DNA from 3 places in the Streptomyces sp. NPDC002138 genome. Region 2 is predicted to be linked to each of the others. Evidence: riboswitches for the same ligand, from Rfam matches in the RefSeq annotation. Region 2 holds a riboswitch; each other region holds the start of a gene.
What was found. Region 2 has a riboswitch for cobalamin ahead of metE (5-methyltetrahydropteroyltriglutamate--homocysteine S-methyltransferase). Riboswitches for the same ligand answer to the same signal wherever they lie in the genome.
Positions count from the first base shown of each region.

Region 1 (7,208 bases), on a different contig from region 2:
GATTCTCCCCGCGTGGAAGGTGCGTGGCCCGGGTGGCCCCCGCGCCGGCGCGAGCGCGGGACGGCGCGGGGGCGCCCGGGGTCAGTGGCCGCGCAGACCCTGGTCCACGGCCGTCATCAGCTCGCCGTCCGCGGTGTCCCCGTCCAGCGACCAGAACATCGCCCCGCCCAGGCCGTGTTCGCGGATGTACGCCGTCTTCCCGCGCAGCACCTGCGGGTCGTCGTACGTCCACAGGGTCGTCCCGTCGAACAGCCAGGCACTGCCCGCCCGCCGGTCCCGGTGGAGCGTGTACGCCCCCGAATCGGCGAGCTTCTTCAGCGCCTTGTAGTCCTCGTAACCCGGGGACCAGGTCGCGGGGGCCGGGCCCGTCGCGGGGCGGCCCATGCCGGTCCCGCCGCCCGTGACCCCGGTCCACCCCTGACCGTAGAACGGCATGCCCATCACGAGCTTGCCCGCCGGCGCCCCGCGCCGCAGCCAGGCGTCCACCGTCCCGTCGACGCTGAAGTCGTCCCGCGCGTACAGGGCCGACTGCTGGGCGGTGGTCTTCTCGCCGGAGACGTGGAAGTCGTAGCCCTGGAGCGTGACGAAGTCCAGGTCCCGCATGATCCTGCGGACGTCGAAGCCCGCGTCGATCTTGGCGGGGGCGGTCGGGACGAAGGCCGTCAGCTGGTACTTCTTCTTCTGGGTCCGGCCGTAGGCGTCCAGCTGGCTGCGGAACTCCTGCACCAGGGCCGTGAAGTTGCGCTTGTCCTCCGGCCGGTAGGTGGTGTCGGTGTCCCCGGGGGAACCGGGCCACTCCCAGTCGAGGTCGATGCCGTCGAAGAGACCCGCGGCCGAACCGGCGCCGCCGCGGGTCCCGTCCTGCGGCAGATTGCCCTTGATGTAGAGGTCGATGCAGGACTGGACGAGGGCCTTGCGCGAGGCGGGGGTGCGGGCCGCGTCCGAGAAGTGCGTGGACCAGCTCCAACCACCCAGCGATATCTGTGCCTTGAGGCCGGGGTGTTCGGCCTTCAGTTCGCGCAGCTGGTTGAAGTTTCCGGCGAGCGGCTGGTCCCAGGTGTCGGCCACCCCGTCGACGGAGCCCGCGGCGTCGAGCGGCCGGGCGTAGTCGGCCCAGGCGTCGGCTTCGCCGGGGACGTTGCCGGTGAAGCACTTGCCGTCCGCGCCGATGTTGCCGAAGGCGTAGTTGATGTGGGTGAGCTTGGCGGCGGCGCCGCTGGTTTCGAGGTTCTTGACCTGGAAGTCGCGGCCGTAGACGCCCCATTGGGTGAAGTAGCCGACGCGGTGGTACGCGCGTCCGGGGCCGAGGTCGCCGTCGGAACGGGCGGTGGCGGCGCCGACGGCGGGCGCGAAGGCCGCCAGCAGGGAGAAGGAACAGGCGGCGACGGCCAGCCTGCCGAGCGTGCTGCGGCGCATGGGCTTCCTTTGCGGATGCGGGGAGTGGTGCTCCTGAGCCGTGCTGTGCGCGTGCTGTGCATCCGGAAGGTATTGGTCTGGACCAGCGGGGTCAAGGGGGCGGCGGGAGGGCGGCGGGCAGGCAGGGGCTCCGGCCGCAGGGTCCGTTCAGGAGAGGTTCCACTGGCCGATGTCGTCGGCCGACCCGCTGTTCAGCGCGAACTGCACGGCCGTGGGACGGGCGTCCTCCGGCAGCTGGAAGGTGACCCAGCCGGTGGAGGAAGCGCCGGGCGCCAGCGAGCGCCCGTCCGGGAAGCCCGCCCCGGCCGTCGTCGCCACGGCCACGCCGGAGTACCGCTCCCCGCCGGTGTCCAGGAGGTACGAGCCGCTGCGCGGGGCGTCGGCGTAGGCGGCCGTACCGGTGTTCTCCAGGCGGAACTCGACCGCGACCAGCCGCCCGTCCGGGGCCGGCGTGGCGGCGGCGTCGCGCGGGGCCGCCGGATCGGCCACGGCGAGGAGGGTGACGTCGAGCAGTTCGCCGGGCAGGTCGCCGCGCAGGGAGATGGTCTCTCCGGTGGGCCCGGCGACGTACCGCCGCTCGGCCGGCGCGGCCGGCGCGGTGGGCGTTCCGGCCGCGGTGCCACCTCCGGTGCGGTCTGCGGTGTGGTCTGCGGTGCCGCTTCCCGCGCCGAGGACGGCGGGTACGACGAGAACGAGCGTGGCCAGCGGAGCCCAGAGACGACGCATGCCTCCACCTCCCGGGGCACACAGGACGCCCCCCGCACGCGCGGGGCTCCTCCCACCATCCCCCTCCGGGCGCCGCCCCGCCACCGGCGGGGGCGGGGGCGGGGCCCCGGCCCGGAATGAGCCGGTCCGGCGTCGCGGTGCCGAGATGACGGGTTCTCATGCCGCTCCGACGGAATGAGAAGCCGGTCGGACAGGTTCCAGGGACAGCCTTCCGGGACCGGCCCGGTCAGGCCACCTTCAGAGAGAAGACGTCAAGATGCGTGCTGTCATCGTGTCCGAATACGGTGGCCCCGAGGTGCTCCGCGTCGCCGAAGTGCCGGTCCCCGAGCCGGGGGACGGTCAGATCCGCATCCGGGTCGCGGCGGCCGCGTTGAACCCCGCCGACGCCTTGATCCGGTCCGGCGCCCTGGCCTCGCGCGTCCCAGTACGGGACTACTACATTCCCGGTCTCGATGTCGCGGGCACCATCGACGCCCTGGGCGCCGGTGTCAGTGGCTTCGCGGTCGGCGACGCCGTGATCGGCCTGTCGGACTGGCCGGACACCCAGGCGGGCACGCACGCCGAGTACGTCGTCCTGCCCGCCACGGCGGTCGCCGCCGCGCCCCGCCGCGCACGTCCGGTCGAGGCGGCGACCCTCCCGCTGAACGGACTCACCGCCTGGCAGGCCCTGGACCTGCTCGGCGCGGCCGACGGCGCCACGGTGGCGATCACCGGTGCGGCGGGCGCCGTGGGCGGCTACCTCGTGGAACTGGCGGTCGCGCGCGGTCTGCGGGCCGTCGCCGTCGCCGCGCCGCAGGACGAGGAGCTGGTGCGCGAGTTCGGGGCCGACGTCTTCGTCGCGCGCTCCGAGAACCCCACTGCCGCGATCCGCGCGGCCGTTCCCGGCGGAGTCGACGGGCTGATCGACGCGGCCGCCCTGGGCGGGTCGGTGATCGGTGCGGTGCGGGACGGCGGTGCGTTCGTCAGCGTTCTCGGCGCGGGTCCGGGAGCGGAGCGCGGGATCCGGGTCTCGCAGATCCGGGTGCACAGCGACGCGGCGCGGCTCGCCGAGCTGACCGCGCTCGCGGACGTCGGCGGTCTCACCCTGCGGGTGGCCCGGACGATGCCGTTCGCGGAAGCCGCCGCGGCCCACGAGTCCCTGGCCGCACGCGGCCTGCGCGGGCGCATCGTCCTCGTGCCCTGACCGGCCTGACCGGCCTGACCGGCTGGTACGTCTGTCCGTGCGCCGGCTGGTCTGTGCGCCCGCTGGTCCGTGCGCCCGTCGGTCCGTCGGTCCGCCGGTCCTGGCCGCGGTCCGGCCCGGGTGGACGGAACCGGGGCCCCGGGCGGGCCGTTCTCTGCTCGTGTGACCGGCGGGCGACTCGCTAGCCTGGTCCCGGCACGGCGGCGGCGCGCGGCGGAAGGCAGGCCCGATGGATTCCGAGGACCCGATCGCGGTGGCCGTCACGGCCGCCATCCGCTCCGGGGACCTGCCGCGGCTGCGGGAACTCCTGGCCGCGCATCCCGCTCTGGCCCGCGAAACCATCGTCAAGGCCGGCGGGGCCGCGGGCGGGCGGAGCCTGCTGCACATCGCCACGGACTGGCCGGGCCACCACCCGGCCGGCCCCGACGTCATCCGGCTGCTCGTCGAGGCGGGCGCCGACCGGCGGCCCGGTTCGTCGGGGCGCACGAGGAGACCCCGCTGCACTGGGCCGCCAGTAACGACGACGTCGCCGCCGTCGACGCCCTCGTCGCCTGCGGTGCCGCGGTGGATGCCACGGGCGGGGTCATCGGCGGCGGCACCCCGCTCGCCGACGCGCGCGCCTTCGGTCAGTGGCGGGCCGCCCGGCGCCTCCTGGAACACGGCGCCCGCGCCGACTTCCAGGACGCGGCCGCCCTCGGACTCCTCGACCGGGTCGAGGAGTTCCTCACGGCGCCCCGCCCGCCCGGCCCGGACGAGATCACGAGCGCCTTCTGGGGCGCCTGCCACGGCGGTCGCCCGGAGACGGCCCGCTACCTGCTCGCCCGGGGCGCCGACCTCGACTGGATCGGCTACGACGGCATGACCCCGCTGGACATCGCGCGCTCCCAGGACACCGGCGGCGCCCGCGAGGTGACGGACTGGTTGTGGGAACGCGGTGCGCACGCGGCAGCTGATCTCATCGGGTGACCACATGCTGGAAGTGATTGGATCATCCGTCCGCCGCATGCCAGACTGGTGACAGCGGAGGGGCGTAGCTCAGTTGGTAGAGCGTTGGTCTCCAAAACCAAATGTCGTAGGTTCGAGTCCTGCCGCCCCTGCAAGAGAGTCCGCCGGACGCCCGGCGAACGGTCCGTCGAAAACCCAGGTGGGAGTCATCTCCCCCTGGGTTTTCGCGTGTACGCGCGGAATCCGCCCGTCGGTCGCTGTCCCCGGGGGGTCCGACGGGCGGCACCCGAGTAGCGCCGCAGCCAGCGAGCGCGAATGGGAACGGAGTTCACGGTAGGCGCCCCCACTGACAACGCCCGCCGGGCACGCCCCGCGAGCCCGGCACGGCCGATCTGGCACACTTGTCCGGGTTACCCCAGGCGGCGCGAACCAGGAAACCGGTGTGAAACCGGTACGGTCCCGCCACTGTGACCGGTTTCCCCTCGCGGGTCCCGGGAGTCAGACACTGACGCGCCGCCTCTTCACTTCGACCAGGGGACGAGGATCCCCCGGAGAGGCTTCGCCATGCCGCGTTTCCGTGCCGCCCTGCGCGCGCTCGCCCCGCTCGCTTCCCTGCCCCTGCTGCTATCGCTGACCTCCTGCGGCGCCACCCCGGACGAGCCCGCCCGGGACGCCGCCGCCCGGCCGGCGGCCGACGCCGGGGGCGCGGGATTCCCGTACACCGTGACCAACTGCGGTGTGACCACGACGTACCAGGCCCCGCCCCGGCGCGCCGTCAGCATGAACCAGCACGCCACCGAGGTACTGCTCGCCCTCGGCCTCGGGGACCGGATGGCGGGCACCGCCTACATCGACGACGCCGTCCTGCCCGCCTACCGGCCGGCCTACGACAAGATCAAGGTGCTGGCCAAGGAGTACCCGTCGAAGGAACTGCTGCTCGGCGCCAACCCCGACTTCGTCTACGGCGGGTACTCCAGCGCCTTCGACGCGTCCCAGGGCCGCGACCGCGAGGGGCTGCGCAAGAGCGGCATCAACACCCGCCTCAGCGTGGAGTACTGCACCCCCGGACCGGTCCGGATCGACCAGTTGAAGACCGAGATCACCGAGGTCGCCCGCACCTTCGGAGTGCCCGACCGCGGTGCGCGGCTGATCGAGGACGAGCAGCGCCGCATCGACGCCGTCACCGCACGCGTCAAGGACAAGCCCCGTCCGGCCGTCTTCGTCTACGACTCCGGCGAGACCGCGGCCTTCACCTCGGGCGGCAACGGCATCGGCAACGAGATCGTCTCGCTGGCGGGCGGGACGAACGTGTTCGCCGACCTCAAGGACACCTTCGGCGACGTGTCCTGGGAGAAGGTCATCGAACGCAAGCCGGAGACCGTGCTGATCTACGACTACGGCGGGACGGGCGTCGAAGCCAAGAAGCAGCGTCTGTTGAACGACCCGGCGCTCGCCCGGGTTCCCGCGATCAGGGACCGGCGGTTCGTCGTCCTGCCGCTGTCCTCGGCCGTCCTCGGGGTCCGCGTCGCCGACGCCGTCGAGTCCCTCGCCCGCCAGCTGCACCCCGACGCCGCGTGAGGGCGGACCGCCGCCGGACCCCGCTCGTCCTCACCCTGCTCACCGCGGCGCTCGCCGCGGGCGCGGTGGCGGGCCTGGCCCTGGGGCCGGTGCGGATCGCCCCCGGCCAGGTGCTGGACATCGTCCTGGACGGCCCGCGCCCGGGTGCCTTCGCCTCCATCGTGTGGGAGGTGCGGATGCCGCGCGTGCTGCTCGCCGCGGTCGTCGGGGCCGGGCTCGCCGTGACGGGCGCGGTGCTGCAAGCCCTCGTACGCAACCAACTGGCCGATCCGTTCCTGCTCGGCGCGTCCTCCGGGGCCTCGGCGGGCGCCGTGGCCGTCACCGTGCTCGGTGTCGGCGCGGGCGTCGCGACGAGCGTCACCCTGCCCCTGGCCGCCTTCGCCGGATCGCTGGGCGCCCTGGTGACGGTGTACGCCCTGGCCCGGCGCGGCGGCACCATGACCACCGGGCGGCTGATCCTCGCCGGGGTCGCGGTCCAGTACGTCCTGTCCGCGCTGACCAGCCTGGTGCTGGTCCTGTCCGCGCGGGCCGAGCAGGTCCGCTCCATCCTCTTCTGGACGCTCGGCGGGCTCGGCGGGGCCCGCTGGGACGAACTGGCCCTGCCCGCCGCCGTCCTGGCCGTCGGGACCGGGCTGCTGCTCGGCCTCGCACGCCCGCTGGACCTGCTGCTCGCGGGGGAGGAGGACGCGCACACGCTCGGGCTCGACACCGGCCGCTTCCGGGCCGCGGGCTTCGTGCTGGCATCGCTTGTCATCGGGGTGCTGGTGGCCTACAGCGGTGCGATCGGTTTCGTCGGGCTGATGGTTCCCCACGCCGCCCGGATGGTCGTCGGCGCCGGACACCGGGCGCTGCTGCCCGTGGCCGCGCTGGGCGGGGCCGTGTTCCTGACGCTGGCGGACCTGGTCGCCCGTACCGCCGCCGCGCCCGAGGAGATTCCGGTCGGAGTGGTCACCGCGCTGGTCGGCGGCCCGTTCTTCCTGTGGATGCTGAGGCGTTCCGGCCGCACCGAAGGAGTGACCGGATGACCGCCCCGGAGAGGACGGGCGCCGTGGAACTGCGGGCCGAGGCCGTACGTTACGAGATCGACGGGAACACCTTGCTGCACGGCGTCGACCTCACCGCCCGCCCCGGTGAGACGGTCGGCGTCGTCGGCCCGAACGGCAGCGGCAAGACCACCTTGCTGCGCTGCGTTTACGGCACCCTGCGGCCCACCGCCGGGCGGGTGGTGCTGGACGGTGTGGACGCGGCCTCGCTGGGCGTCAAGGAGCGGGCCCGGCGGGTCGCGGTCGTGCCGCAGGACGCGAGCGGCACCTTCGGGCTGACCGTGCGCGAGGTGGTGGCCATGGGGCGCAGCCCGCAC
Region 1 is NZ_JBEOXE010000008.1:114,097-121,304, reverse strand. Features, by position in the region: gene ABT084_RS07615 (glycoside hydrolase family 18 protein) at 82-1,416, opposite strand; gene ABT084_RS07610 (DUF4352 domain-containing protein) at 1,564-2,142, opposite strand; gene ABT084_RS07605 (NADP-dependent oxidoreductase) at 2,399-3,325, shown strand; partial or broken gene ABT084_RS37965 (hypothetical protein) at 3,395-3,862, shown strand; gene ABT084_RS37960 (ankyrin repeat domain-containing protein) at 3,890-4,291, shown strand; tRNA gene ABT084_RS07595 (tRNA-Trp) at 4,350-4,422, shown strand; cobalamin riboswitch at 4,660-4,798, shown strand; gene ABT084_RS07590 (ABC transporter substrate-binding protein) at 4,835-5,848, shown strand; gene ABT084_RS07585 (FecCD family ABC transporter permease) at 5,845-6,873, shown strand; gene ABT084_RS07580 (ABC transporter ATP-binding protein) at 6,870-7,208, shown strand, end outside.
Region 1: it holds a riboswitch for cobalamin, as region 2 does, so the genes downstream of both, ABT084_RS07590 (ABC transporter substrate-binding protein) here and metE (5-methyltetrahydropteroyltriglutamate--homocysteine S-methyltransferase) in region 2, are expected to answer to the same signal.

Region 2 (7,208 bases):
GCGGTGCGCGTCGGCGAGACGGCCGAGGCGGCTCAGGCTGAAGGCCAGGTTGTGGCGGCAGCGCAGGGTGTCGGGGTGGTCGGCGCCCATGGTCCGCTCGCGGGCGGCGAGCACCGTGCGGTAGACCTCGTGCGCCTGCTGGTGCCGGCCGAGCTGGCCCAGTACGTACGCCGTCTCCTGGCGTGCGGCGAGGGTGTCCGGGTGGTCGGGCCCGAGGGTGCGGGCGCGGCCCTCGGCGACCTCGGTGTGCGCGGCCAGCGCGTCGGCGGGCCGCCCGGCCCGGCTGAGGGCGAAGGCGTGCGCGGAGAGCGCGGCGAGGGTCTCGGGGTGATCCGGCCCGAGCGGGCGGGCCGGGCGGGCGTGACCGTAGGCGGCCGTCACGCGCGGGTCCTCCGGCGCGTGCGGACGGACGACGCCCCCCGCGGGCGAGGCACCGGCCGGCGAAGCACCGCCCGGCGAGGCACCGGCGGCCGCTGCTCCGGCGGTGGCGTCCGCGGCGGGGACGGAATCCGGCGTCGCCGGGGCCGGCTCCGGCTGCGGGACGGGCACCGGAAGCGGCTGCGGGGCCGATTCGCGGGTCGACTGTGCCTCGGAGGGTTCGCGGACGGGCACGGCGGGGCGCGCGGCGGTCCACGAACCGGTCAGCACCGCCCACGCGCCGCTCGCCGGGCGCGCCTCCAGGCCCGCCTTGCGTCCGGCGGTCATGCCGAGCGCCCACGCGGGCAGCGCCCCGGCGGCGGTGGCCGCGGCGCCGGGGCCGCGGCGGGCCTCGACGAGGCGGCGGTGCAGCGCGCGGGCGTCGACGGGCCGGTCCTCGGGCCGCTTGGCCAGCAGGTCCAGGACCACCTGCTCGAAGTGGACGGGGAGCTCGGGGCGGTGCTCGCGCGGCGGCACCGGCGCGGTGTCGCGGTGCCCGACCAGGACGGACCAGGAGTCGCCGAGGTCGAAGGGCGGCGCCCCGGTGGCGATTTCGTACAGGACGCAGCCGAGGGAGTAGAGGTCGCTGCGGTGGTCGACCTCGCCGCCCGCGATCTGCTCGGGCGACATGTAGTGCGGCGTGCCCATGGCCATGCCACCGCCGGTGAGCTTGGCGGTGAAACCGATGTCGGCGGCGAGCCGGGCGATGCCGAAGTCGCAGATCTTCACCGTGCCGTCGGTGAGCCGCATGATGTTGGCGGGCTTGAGGTCGCGGTGCACGACGCCCTGGTCATGGGTGTAGCCGAGGGCCGCGGCGAGCTGTTCCGCGATGTCGACGACGTCGTCGACGGGCAGCGGGCGCGCCTGGTTCTCCTCCAGGAGCTGGCTGAGATTGCTCCCTTCGAGCAGCTCCATGACGAGGTAGAGGGGCCCGCCCGTGGCGCTGTCGTCGCCGAAGTCGTGGACGACGGTGACGCCCCGGTGCTGGAGCGAGGCGGCGACGCGCGCCTCGCGCCGGAAGCGCTCGCGCAGTACCTGCGTGAAGTGGGCGTCCTGCTCGGCGCCGAGTGGTTTGAGGCATTTCACGGCGACATGTCGGCCGAGTGATTCGTCGCGGGCGCGCCACACCTCGCCCATGCCACCGCGACCGATCAGATCGAGCGACCTGTACCGGCCCTGGATCAGTCTGGACTCAGCCATGTCCTACTGCCGCCCCCGTTGTCGTGCTCCACCCTCCCCGGCCGGTCCAGTATGGCCGCTGGAGAGCGCAGTGCGTGCGTCGAGGGGCGGCTCCCGGGGCCCATGCGGCGCATCGCTCTCAAGATGTGACCTGGAGGCAGCTGCCAGCGCAGACCTGCGGGAATGCTGCGCAGGGCGAGGCCGGTGAGGCGCAGGCGCCGGGTGACGGTGCGCGGGGCGGGTGCGGGGCGCCCGTACAGCCGGTGCGCGTAGGCCGGGAGGGAACCGTAGGCCAGTTCGGCGAGCGGCCGCCACAGCAGGTTTCGGCCAGGCACGAGCAGCGGGTGGACGGGCGGGCTGTGCAGGAAGTCGTCGACGGCGCGGGCGTCCGCTCCGGCGGCCAGGCGGGGCCGGATCCGCTCGAAGTACGCGGCGAGGCCGGCGGCGGTGGCGGGCACCTCGGCGGGGTCGAGACCGACGAGGCGGGCGTTGGTCCGGTTCTCGTCGACGTAGCGGTCGGCCTGAGCGGGGGTGAGGGGGACGCCGGAGCGCCGCAGTATGTGCAGGAAGGAGTCGATCTGGGCGCAGTGCACCCACAGGAGCAGCTCGGGATCGTCCACCGGGAAGCCCTCGCCGGTGGTGGGGTCGGTCGCGGACAGCATCCGGTGGATCTTGCGGACGCGCGCTCCGGCCCGCTCGGCGGACTCGGTGGTGCCGTAGGTGATGGTGCCGACGAAGTCGGCGGTGCGCAGCAGCCGCCCCCAGGCGTCCTGCCGGAAGTCGGAGTTGGCCATCACCCCGCGGACGGCGCGCGGGTGGAGGGCCTGGAGGTAGAGCGCCCGGACTCCGGCGATCCACATGATCGGGTCGCCGTGGCACTGCCAGGTCACGGACCGGGGGCCGTACAGCCCGGGATCGGCGCCCTCGAACCCGCTCGCGGGCTTGCTCGCGGGCCCGTTCACGTCCCGCCTCGCGTGCCCGTCCCGGGGAGCGCCGTAGTCCACGCCCCGGGGTCCGCCCTCGTCCCCGTACGGCACTGCGCCCATCGTGGCCTCCCGTCGCCCGGTGTCGAGCGTACCGACCGGGCGGTGGGTTGGGCAGGCCGCGCCGCCGGGCGCGCCGCCGCGGCGGGGACGGGCCGCTCGGACCCGTCCCCGCCCGGCGCTGAGCAGGCGGCACCCCTCGGCCCGCCTCGGCACCCCGCGACGCTCGGTGACCGGCCGATCACCGAGCGCGCGGCGCCTGGTCAGGCCGTCGCGGTCTCCGCCCGCACCCGGTGCGCGGCCTCGACGAGGTGCTCCAGGGAGGCCTTCGTCTCGGGCCACCCCCGGGTCTTGAGCCCGCAGTCCGGATTGACCCACAGGCGTGCGGCCGGGATGGCCTCCAGCCCCTTGCGCAGCAGCGCGGCGGCCTCGTCGGCGGAGGGGACGCGCGGGGAGTGGATGTCCCAGACGCCGGGGCCGACCTCGCGCGGGTACCCCGTACCGGCGAGTTCGTCGGCGACCCGCATGTGCGAGCGGGCCGCTTCCAGGCTGATGACGTCGGCGTCGAGGTCCTCGATGGCCGCCACGATGTCGCCGAACTCCGCGTAGCACATGTGGGTGTGGATCTGGGTGTCCGGACGGACACCGCTGGTGCTGAGGCGGAAGGCCTCGGTGGCCCAGGCGAGGTATGCGGCGTGGTCCGCCGCGCGCAGGGGCAGGGTTTCCCGCAAGGCGGGTTCGTCGACCTGGATGACGGAAGTTCCCGCCGCCTCCAGGTCGTTCACCTCGTCGCGCAGGGCGAGCGCGACCTGGCGGGCCGTGTCCCCGAGGGGCTGGTCGTCGCGGACGAAGGACCAGGCGAGCATGGTCACCGGGCCGGTCAGCATCCCCTTGACCGGCTTCGCCGTCTGCGCCTGCGCGTACGTCGTCCAGCGCACGGTCATCGGCTCGGGACGGGTGATGTCCCCGGCCAGCACCGGCGGCCGGACGTAGCGCGTGCCGTAGGACTGGACCCAGCCGTGCTGGGTGGCCAGGTAGCCGGTGAGGCGCTCGGCGAAGTACTGGACCATGTCGTTGCGTTCGGGTTCGCCGTGCACGAGGACGTCGATGCCCGCCTTCTCCTGGAAGGCGATCACCTCGCGGATCTCCGCCTCGATGCGGCGCTCGTACCCGGCTTCGTCGAGCCGTCCGGCGCGCAGGTCGGCGCGGGCGGTGCGCAGTTCGGTGGTCTGCGGGAAGGAGCCGATGGTCGTCGTGGGCAGCGGAGGCAGCCCGAGGTGGGCCCGCTGGGCGGCGGCCCGCCGGTCGTAGGGCTGCGAGCGGCGCCCGTCGGCGTCGGTGACGGCCGCGGTGCGGGCGCGGACGGCGGGGTCGCGGGTGATCGGCGAGTGCGCCCGGGAGGCGAGGTCGGCGCGGTTCGCGGCGAGTTCGGCGCCGATGGCGTGCGTGCCCTGGGCGAGGCCGCGGGCGAGGGTGGTGATCTCGGCGGTCTTCTGGCGGGCGAAGGCCAGCCAGCGCCGGACCTGCGGGTCGATGTCGCGCTCGGCGGTGACGTCCAGCGGGACGTGCAGCAGCGAGCAGGAAGCCGCCACGTCGACGCGGCCCGCGAGGCCGAGCAGGGTGCCGAGGGTGGCGAGGGACTTCTCGTGGTCGTTGATCCAGATGTTGCGGCCGTTGACGACCCCCGCGACCAGCCGCTTCCCGGGCAGGCCGCCGACGGCGGCGAGGTCGGCGAGGTTGCCCGCGGCCCGGTCGGTGAAGTCCAGGGCCAGACCCTCGACCGGCGCCTTGGCCAGGACCGGCAGGGCCTCGCCGAGCCGGTCGAAGTACGAGGCGACGAGCAGCTTGGGACGTGGGGCGAGGCCGCCCAGCTCGCGGTAGGCGCGGGCGGCGGCGCCGAGGTCGGCGGGGGTGCGGTCCTGGACCAGGGCGGGCTCGTCGAGCTGGACCCATGCGGCGCCGGCCGCGCGGAGGTCGGCGAGGACTTCGGCGTAGACGGGCAGCAGCCGGTCGAGCAGGGTGAGGGGCTGGAAGTCGTCGGGCACCCCGGGGGCGGGCTTGGCCAGCAGGAGGTAGGTGACCGGTCCGACCAGCACGGGGCGGGCCGCGAGACCGAGGGCCAGGGCCTCCTTCAGCTCGGCGACCTGCTTGCCGGAGTCGGCGGTGAAGACGGTGTCGGGGCCCAGCTCCGGTACCAGGTAGTGGTAGTTGGTGTCGAACCACTTGGTCATCTCCAGCGGCGCCACGTCCTGGGTGCCGCGGGCCATGGCGAAGTAGCCGTCCAGCGGGTCCGCTTCGACGGCGGCGCGGTGGCGGTCCGGGACCGCGCCGACCATCACGCTGGTGTCGAGGACGTGGTCGTAGTACGAGAAGTCACCGGTGGGGACCTCGGTGATGCCCGCCCCGGCCAGCTGCCGCCAGTTCGTCCGGCGCAGGGTCGCGGCGGTCTCGCGCAGTGCGTCGGCGTCGACCCGGCCCTTCCAGTAGCCCTCGACGGCCTTCTTCAGTTCCCGGTTCTGCCCCTGCCGGGGGTAGCCGTGAACAGTGGCGCATACGGCTGCGGTTGCGGAATCGGTGGCCATCTCGGTGGTGGAATCGGTTGTCACGGAACTCTCCTTCGCGAGTACGTCTCCATGAGTCCCGATGACCGGACGTGGGGCGCGAAGGGCGGCGGACCGGACGGTACGTCGCGCCCTCGCCCCCGCGCGCTCCGTGCACGGGGTACCGGTACGACCGTCCGCCTTGCCCCGGGGCGAGCCCGGGGTGCCCCCGACCGACCCGCCCACGAGGTCACCAGGAATCCGCGCACGGCTGTGCGTGCGCGGGCAACGGGCAGGTCTTCGGACTCACGGGCACGTCTGCCGGGGGCAGACACCTAGTGGCCGTCGCTTCCCAGGCCCGTACGGGCCCAGTGCGTATGACGGCGGTCGTTCCCGCTCACCGCTGCGGGGCAGTCCCGGATTCCCACCGGGTTCCCTCTTACGACGCATCCCGCCTGGCGGACGGAGGCGAACCAGCTGCTGGGGATCACCTTAGGTGTCCGCCCGTACCGAGGGGAGGAGTTGGCCACATTCCGGACGCCCGGATGAGACGGTTCGCCGATGGCGGACATGACTGAGCCGGGGCGGGCTTGCTGTCGGGAAGATCACAGGGAACATCCCGGGATCGGCACGGGCGGCGCGGCACGCACGTCCAGAATGGTCCCGAGGTGGGGGATCCCCCGTGTCTGCAGAGGGAAGTTGGACGTGCCGACAATGAATCCGAGCCGTTCCGTCCTGGCCGCCGTGGCCGTCGCGTCCGCCGCGGTCGTGCTGGCCGGTTGCAGCAGTGAGCCGCCGGCGCTGAAGTTCGAGTCGGCGAAGCCGTCCGGGCCGCGGCTCGACGCCAGGCCCGTACAGGGAGGCTCGCTCCCCGTCGCTCAGTGGCCCAACGCGTGCGAGGTGCTGGGCGACGACGAGATCCGCGCGATCCTGCCGCAGGCGAAGGACTTCCAGCGCGATCCGATCAAGGTGACCGTCCTCAACTTCAACCCGCTCGGCAAGCCGGACCCGGGCACGACGGGTGACGTACCGGCGGGCGGCTGCAGGACCGAATTCGGGCTGCCGGCGAAGTACAAGGGCAAGCACAACAGCAACATCCGCATCGTCTTCAAGACGGTGGCCGATCCGGCCCTCGTGGCGAACGCCTACGCCGAGGACCGGGACGACGAGGCGAAGCGGGCCGGCCAGGACACCAAGAAGTTCCAGGACCTCAAGAACTCGCTGGGTGCGGCGGGCTGCTACACGAAGGGCACGACCTCCACGATGGTCTGCCATCAGGGCCCGTACCAGTTCGAGGTGAGCGGCTCGTCGACCGCGGACGGCGTGGGCAAGTACCCGGAGACGGAAGAGAACTGGCGCCAGAAGGTCCTGACCGAGGTGGTACGCACCTTGAGCGCCCGCATGGCGTGACCTCGGGCCTGATCGAATCGACCGGAACGCGAGACCTCGGTGAGCGCTAGGATCCGTCCATGACGTCACGACGGGCGAATGCCGCGTAAACCGCCGAGCAGAGCACCGTCGAAGCGCCCTCGGGCGGGAATCCTGGCCGACGGGTGTCCACCGGCCGCCGTGCACATCGGTGCGGGCCGGATCGCGGCCGTCGCCCGTCGGCCAGCGGCGTCCGCGGGTGCTCAGCGGCGGACGCGGGGCATGCCGAGGCCGATCCAGGAGATGATCTCGCGCTGGATCTCGTTGTTGCCGCCGCCGAAGGTGAAGATGACCGCGCTGCGGTAGCCGCGTTCCAGCTCGCCGTGGAGCACGGCGCCCGCGGAGCCGTCCTTCAGGGCGCCCGCCGCGCCGACGATCTCCATCAGCCAGGCGTAGGCGTCGCGGCGGGCCTCGGAGCCGTAGACCTTGACGGCGGAGGCGTCCTGCGGGGAGAGCGTGCCGCCCTGGACGGCGTTCACCATCTGCCAGTTGAGCAGCTTCATCGCGTCCAGACGGGCGTGCGTGCGTGCGAGGCGGCCGCGCACCCAGCCGAGGTCGATGACCCGGCGGCCGTCGGCGAGTTTGGTGTCGGCGGCCCAGCGCTGTACGTCGTGCAGGGCGCGGATGGCCATGGTGCCGTGTGCGGCGAGGGTGACGCGTT
Region 2 is NZ_JBEOXE010000085.1:6,710-13,917, reverse strand. Features, by position in the region: gene ABT084_RS33855 (serine/threonine-protein kinase) at 1-1,617, opposite strand, end outside; gene ABT084_RS33850 (oxygenase MpaB family protein) at 1,599-2,642, opposite strand; gene metE (5-methyltetrahydropteroyltriglutamate--homocysteine S-methyltransferase) at 2,843-5,161, opposite strand; cobalamin riboswitch at 5,394-5,612, opposite strand; gene ABT084_RS33840 (hypothetical protein) at 5,825-6,529, shown strand; gene ABT084_RS33835 (acyl-CoA dehydrogenase family protein) at 6,751-7,208, opposite strand, start outside.

Region 3 (7,208 bases), on a different contig from region 2:
TCGGCGTCGGCCTGCGGGAGCGCCACCGGAGTGGCGGCCTGCGCGGCCCGGGCGATCTTCGTCGCGGGGCGCGAGCGCAGGTAGTACGTGGTCTTCAGGCCCTGCTTCCAGGCGTACGCGTACATCGAGGAGAGCTTCCCGATGGTCGGCGTCTCCAGGAACAGGTTCAGCGACTGCGACTGGTCGAGGTACGGCGTACGGGCCGCCGCCATGTCGATCAGACCGCGCTGCGGGATCTCCCACGCCGTGCGGTACAGCGCGCGCACCTCGGCCGGGATCCAGCCGAAGCCCTGCACCGAACCGCTGGCGTCGCGCAGCGCCTCGCGGGTCTGCGCGTCCCAGACGCCGAGCTTCTTCAGCTCGGCCACCAGGTAGGCGTTGACCTGGAGGAACTCACCGCTGAGGGTCTCGCGCTTGAAGAGGTTGGAGACCTGCGGCTCGATGCACTCGTACACGCCGGCGATGGAGGCGATCGTCGCCGTCGGCGCGATGGCCAGCAGCAGCGAGTTGCGCATGCCGGACTTCGCGACGCGGGCGCGCAGGGCGTCCCAGCGCTCGGGCCAGTTCGGCTCGACGTCGTAGTGGTCCGGGTGCAGGACACCGCGGGCCGTCCGGGTCTGCTCCCAGGCCGGGAGCGGGCCGCTGCGCTCGGCGAGGTCGCAGGAGGCCTCGTACGCGGCCAGCATGATGCGCTCGGAGAGCTTGGTGGACAGCGCCTTCGCCTCGGGGGAGTCGAACGGCAGCTTCAGCTTGAAGAAGACGTCCTGGAGGCCCATCGCGCCCAGACCCACCGGACGCCAGCGGGCGTTGGAGCGGCCGGCCTGCTCGGTCGGGTAGAAGTTGATGTCCACGACGCGGTCGAGGAAGGTGACGGCCGTGCGGACGGTCTCGTCCAGCCGCTCCCAGTCGATCTCACCGGTCTCGGTGAGGACGAACGCGCCCAGGTTGACCGAGCCCAGGTTGCAGACGGCGGTCTCGCCGTCGTTGGTGACCTCGATGATCTCGGTGCACAGGTTCGAGGAGTGGACGACGGTGCCCGGCTCGGCGGTCTGGTTCGCCGTGCGGTTGGAGGCGTCCTTGAACGTCATCCAGCCCTGGCCGGTCTGCGCGAGGGTGCGCATCATCCGGCCGTACAGGTCGCGCGCGGGCATGGTCTTGCGGGCCAGGCCCGCGGCCTCGGCCTTGTGGTAGGCGGCGTCGAACTCGTCGCCCCACAGGTCGACCAGCTCGGGCACGTCGGCCGGGGAGAACAGCGACCAGTCGGCGTCGGCGTTCACGCGGCGCATGAACTCGTCCGGCACCCAGTGGGCGAGGTTCAGGTTGTGCGTACGGCGCTGGTCCTCACCGGTGTTGTCGCGCAGCTCGAGGAACTCCTCGATGTCCGCGTGCCAGGTCTCCAGGTAGACCGCGGCGGCGCCCTTGCGGCGGCCGCCCTGGTTCACGGCGGCGACCGAGGCGTCGAGGGTCTTGAGGAACGGCACGATGCCGTTGGAGTGCCCGTTGGTGCCGCGGATCAGGGAACCGCGGGCGCGGATGCGGGAGTACGAGAGGCCGATGCCGCCCGCGTGCTTCGACAGGCGCGCGACCTGGTGGTAGCGGTCGTAGATCGAGTCCAGCTCGTCGAGCGGGGAGTCCAGCAGGTAGCACGAGGACATCTGCGGGTGCCGGGTGCCGGAGTTGAAGAGCGTGGGGGAGGACGGCAGGTAGTCGAGGCGGCTCATCAGCCGGTAGAGCGAGGCCACTTCCTCGACGGCCTGGACGCCGCCGATCTCACCATGGGGACCAGACTCGGCGAGGCCGCAGGCCACGCGCAGCATGAAGTGCTGCGGGGTCTCGATGACCTGGCGGGTGATCGGGTGGCGCAGCAGGTAACGGCTGTGCAGGGTGCGCAGACCGAAGAAGCCGAAGCGGTCGTCGGCGCCCTCGGTGGTGGCGTGCTCGACCAGCGCGTTCAGCCGGGCGGCGTGCGCCTCGACGAACTCGGCGGTGCGGTCGGCGATCAGGCCCTCGCGGTGACCGACCGCGACGGACGCCGAGAAGGAGGTGGCCCCCTGGCCCGCGGCCTCGTCGGCGATCGTCAGCGTCAGCAGACGCGCGGCCAGCCGGGAGTACGCGGGGTCCTCCGAGATCAGACCCGCGGCCGCCTCGGTGGCCAGCCCGCGCAGTTCGGCCTCGTCGGCGACGGCGCTGCGGCCCCGCAGCGCGGCGGCGGCGACCCGGCCGGGGTCGGTGTCGGCCAGGTCGGCGGTGAGGTCGGTGAGGGTGCGCAGCAGCGCGGCGCCAGGACCCTCGGTGGCCTCGGGCTGGGCGGACTCGGCGCGCGGTGCGGCAGGCGCGATGGTCACGTGGGGGGCTCTCCCTCGCTCGGCTCCGGATGGCTCGGAGGCGGGGCGGGGAGGCTGCCATGAGGGCGTCTGGACGTGCGGACCCGGGCAGGGCAGTCACGCGTCACCACATGGCGTCCACCGGCCCAACCGCGAGGCCCGGACGTCTCGGCGTCCGGACCGGTCGGTCCGGGCGCACTGTCGGCAGGTCCTCGGACTTGCGGCGGCACCAATGGGTGGTTGGGTGCAGTTCATACCGTTGCGGGACAGTTCCGGATTCGCACCGGATTCCCCTGCGGCGACAGCGAGCATGAGCATACATGTGGGGGCCGCTCGTTGCGCGACCCACCACATGTTGTGTCGGCGTGGCTACAACTCCACGCGGTACGTGAGCAAGGGGACCGCCGGGACCGGTGCCCAGTCCCGCTCCGGCGTCCGGGTGAAGCCCAGGCGCCCGTAGATCCTGTGGGCCCCCAGCATGGCCGCTTTCGTGGACAGGACCAGGTGGGTGACCCCCTCCAGGGCCCGTGCGCGGTCCATGCAGGCGCGTACGAGGGCCTCCCCGGCCCCGCGGCCCCGCGCCGCGGGGGAGACCGCCAGCATCCGGAATTCGGCCTCGTGGGGACCGGCGATTTCGGCCAGCCGGCTGCCGGGTGCGGCGAAGGCCACTCCACCGAGCAACTGCCCGTCGTGGGTGGCCACGAGCACCTCGGCGTCGGCGGCCCGCCCCGCCACATCGCGCAGCACGGTCAGGTAGAAGCCGTTGGCCTCCGGGTCGAGCAGCCCGTCGTCCAGGTAGGCCCGCGCCGTGATCTCGCCCAGCTCTTCGTATTCGGCGGGCAGCGCCGCCCGGATGGTGATGTCCATGGCGTCGAGTGTGGAGCACGGGTGTCGGTGCACGGCGCTATCGTCGGAAGGAGCACCGTCGAGGAAGGCGAGCGAGGCCATGACGTGATGACCGGCCGGCCCCACATGCTGACCAAGGAGTTCGAGGAACTCGCGCTGATGGCTCGCAACCGGATGGAGGGGCTGAGGCTGGAGTTCATCGACGGGAAGCTGAGGAGCAAGGGGTTGCCGGACGGCGACCACGGGATGATCATTCAGTGGCTCACGCGGATCTGCATGCAGCACCGCCCCGAACTCTGGCTGCATCCGGGACAGGGGATCAAAGCGGAGGAGTACCGGGCCGGCCGGGCGATTCCGGATGCGGTGCTGGCTTCCTCGGGAGCGTTCGCCGGGCAGGGCGAGTGGGTGGACCCGGATCCGGTGCTCATGGTTGTCGAGGTGACCTCGTGGGACTCTGACACCGACCGGCGCGACCGGGTGGAGAAGCCCCGTGCCTACGCGGCTACAGGCATCCCGGTCTACCTGCTGATCGATCGGGACAAGTGCGAGATCTCGGTGCACAGTGAGCCCGACGGGCAGCGGTACGTGACCGTGCGCACCCTGCCCTTCGGTAAGGACGTCGAGCTCCCCGACCCCGTCAGCATCACCCTCCACACCGAGCCCCTCAAGGACTGGGTGCGCTGAGCGCGCCGCGGGGCCCCCGTCCTGGGTGGACGGGGGCCCCGCGGGCACCTCTCAGCAGCAGCGGAAGCCCTCGCGGGGGTCCGCCTCGCGGGAGTCGGTGCGGGCCCGCTCGAAGTCCCGGCGGGTGGGGACCTCGGCGGCCGGGTCGTGGGAGCGCGCGTGGGCGACGTACCGGTCGTAGGCGCTCTCGCCCGAGAACTCGCGGACGTAGAACCGGATCCGCCCCAGCGCCGCCCGGACGGTGCTCACGCCACCGGTTCCTTGACCCGGCCGCCGCCGGAGTCCAGGCCGGCGGCGGCCAGCTCCGCCTTCTCCGCGGCCGTCGGGATCAGACCGGCCGGAGCGACGATCTTCGACTCGGTCCACGGGACCTCGGAGAGCACGGTGCTCCCCGGGTCGCGGACGGCCTTCAGGCAGGTCCGGACCGCGTCCAGCAGGACGATGACGATCAGGAGCGCGAAGAGGGCGGAGAGGACCCCGTCGACCGTGGCGTTGGTGACCACGGTGTGCATCTGGTCCATGGTCTTCGCGGGCTTGAGCACCTTGCCCGCGTCGATTCCGTCCAGGTACTTGTCGCGCTGGGCGAAGAAGCCGATCGTCGCGTCGTCGGAGAAGATCTTCTGGTAGCTGGCGGTGAGCGTCACGGCCACGTCCCAGGCCAGCGGAACAGCCGTCACCCAGGCCCACTTGAGCCGCCCCGACTTCACCAGCAGCGTGGTGCAGACGGCGAGCGCGACGGCGGCGAGCAGCTGGTTCGCGATGCCGAAGAGCGGGAAGAGCTGGTTGATGCCGCCCAGCGGGTCCTTCACGCCGACCCACAGGAAGTAGCCCCAGCCGCCGACGACGATCGCGCTCGCGAACCAGACGCCCGGCTTCCAGCTGATGTCCTTGAAGGACTTGTGCACGTTGCCCAGGGTGTCCTGGAGCATGAACCGGCCGACCCGGGTGCCCGCGTCGACCGTGGTCAGGATGAAGAGGGCCTCGAACATGATGGCGAAGTGGTACCAGAACGCCTTCATCGCGGTGCCGCCCACGACCGACGAGAAGATCTCCGACATTCCGAGTGCGAAGGTCGGCGCGCCGCCGGTGCGGGAGAGCAGGCTGGTCTCGCCGATGTCCTTGGCCGCCTGGGTCAGCGCCTCCGGAGTGATCGAGAAGCCGAGGCCGCTGATGGCCTGGGAGGCCTCCAGCGCGGTGGTGCCGATCCGGCCGCTGGGGGCGTTCACGGCGAAGAAGAGGCCGGGCTCGATGATGCAGGCCGCGATGACCGCCATGATCGCCACGAAGGACTCGGTCAGCATCGCGCCGTATCCGATGACCCGGACCTGGGTCTCCTTCTGGATCATCTTCGGGGTGGTGCCCGAGGAGACCAGCGCGTGGAAGCCGGACAGGGCGCCGCACGCGATGGTGATGAAGACGAAGGGGAACATCGACCCGGCGAAGACCGGGCCGTCACCGCGCGAGGCGAAGTCGGTCACGGCGGGCATCTTCAGCGTCGGGACGGCGATGACCACGCCGATGGCCATCAGCGCGATGGTGCCGACCTTCATGAAGGTGGAGAGGTAGTCGCGCGGGGCGAGCAGCATCCACACCGGCAGCACCGAGGCGAGGAAGCCGTACCCGACCATCCAGATGACCAGGGTCTCCTTGTCGAGCGTGAAGACGTCGGCGAAGGAGGAGTCGGCGACCCAGCCGCCCGCGACGATGGCGAGCAGCAGCAGCGCGACGCCGATGAGGGAGACCTCGGTGATCCGGCCCGGCCGCAGCACCCGCAGGTAGAAGCCCATGAAGAGGGCGATCGGGATGGTCATGCCGATGGAGAAGACACCCCAGGGGGAGTCCGCCAGGGCGTTGACGATGACCAGGGCGAGGACCGCCAGCAGGATGATCATGATCATGAAGACCGCGATCAGGGCGGCGGCGCCGCCGACGGGGCCGATCTCGTCCCGGGCCATCTGTCCGAGCGAACGCCCGTTGCGCCGGGTGGAGAAGAACAGCGTCACCATGTCCTGGACCGCACCGGCGAAGATCACGCCCGCGACGATCCAGATCGTGCCCGGCAGGTAGCCCATCTGCGAGGCGAGCACCGGGCCGACCAGCGGGCCCGCGCCGGCGACGGCCGCGAAGTGGTGGCCGAACAGCACGCGGCGGTCGGTCGGGTGGAAATCGACACCGTTGTCGAGGCGTTCGGCCGGGGTCGCGCGCGTCTTGTCCACCTTCAGCACGCGGTCCGCGATGAAACGCGCGTAGAAGCGGTAGCCGATCGCGTACGAGCCCAGCGCGGCGGCGAGCAGCCAGGCGGCGGAGATCTCCTCGCCGCGGGAGAGGGCGAGCGCGCCCCAGCCGACGGCGCCGACGAGGGCGACCGCGGCCCAGACGGCGATGGATTTCGGGGTGAGTCCCCCGCCTCCCGACCGCCCGGCTGTTGCTTCGGGTCCAGCTTCCGGCATGATCCTCGTCCCCTCGTTGATCATCTGCGCGAGCGCAGGGAATCTACGGGGACCACCCGGTGAACGAAAGCCCCCGTCCGCATAGCGGTACGTGAGTCAACTACGGTTCGCCGGACCGGTCGACGCCGCGGGGCCTCGAACGTATAACGATGACCGGGGGGTGTCGACGGTGCGCGCGAGCGGTGGACGCGATCCGGGAACGCGGAGCGCGCCGCGTTCCCGGCCGGAATCAGACCGCGGGCCGCTTGAGGCGGGCCACGAACTTGTAGCGGTCGCCGCGGTACACCGAGCGCACCCATTCGACGGGTTCGCCGTCGGCGTCCAGGGAGTGCCGGGAGAGCATCAGCATCGGCAGGCCGACGTCGGTGCCCAGCAGCCCCGCCTCGCGCGGGGTGGCCAGCGAGGTCTCGATGGTCTCCTCGGCCTCGGCCAGCCGTACGTCGTACACCTCGGCGAGGGCGGTGTAGAGCGAGGTGTACTTGACCAGCGAGCGGCGCAGCGCGGGAAAGCGCTTGGCCGAAAGGTGCGTGGTCTCGATGGCCATCGGTTCCCCGCTCGCGAGGCGCAGCCGCTCGATGCGCAGCACCCGTCCGCCGGTGGTGATCTTGAGCAGCCCGGCGAGCGTGTCATCGGCCGTCACATAGCCGATGTCGAGGAGCTGGGAGGTCGGCTCCAGGCCCTGCGCCCGCATGTCCTCGGTGTACGAGGAGAGTTGGAGCGGCTGGGAGACCTTGGGCTTGGCCACGAAGGTGCCCTTGCCCTGGATGCGCTCCAGCCGGCCCTCGACCACCAGCTCCTGGAGGGCCTGGCGGACCGTGGTCCTGGAGGTGTCGAATTCGGCCGCCAGGGTGCGCTCCGGAGGCACCGGTGTGCCGGGCGGCAGGGTCTCGGTCATGTCGAGCAA
Region 3 is NZ_JBEOXE010000020.1:47,210-54,417, reverse strand. Features, by position in the region: gene ABT084_RS15605 (ribonucleoside-diphosphate reductase subunit alpha) at 1-2,345, opposite strand, end outside; cobalamin riboswitch at 2,511-2,642, opposite strand; gene ABT084_RS15600 (GNAT family N-acetyltransferase) at 2,694-3,191, opposite strand; gene ABT084_RS15595 (Uma2 family endonuclease) at 3,279-3,854, shown strand; gene ABT084_RS15590 (CstA-like transporter-associated (seleno)protein) at 3,906-4,103, opposite strand; gene ABT084_RS15585 (carbon starvation CstA family protein) at 4,100-6,304, opposite strand; gene ABT084_RS15580 (GntR family transcriptional regulator) at 6,534-7,208, opposite strand, start outside.
Region 3: it holds a riboswitch for cobalamin, as region 2 does, so the genes downstream of both, ABT084_RS15605 (ribonucleoside-diphosphate reductase subunit alpha) here and metE (5-methyltetrahydropteroyltriglutamate--homocysteine S-methyltransferase) in region 2, are expected to answer to the same signal.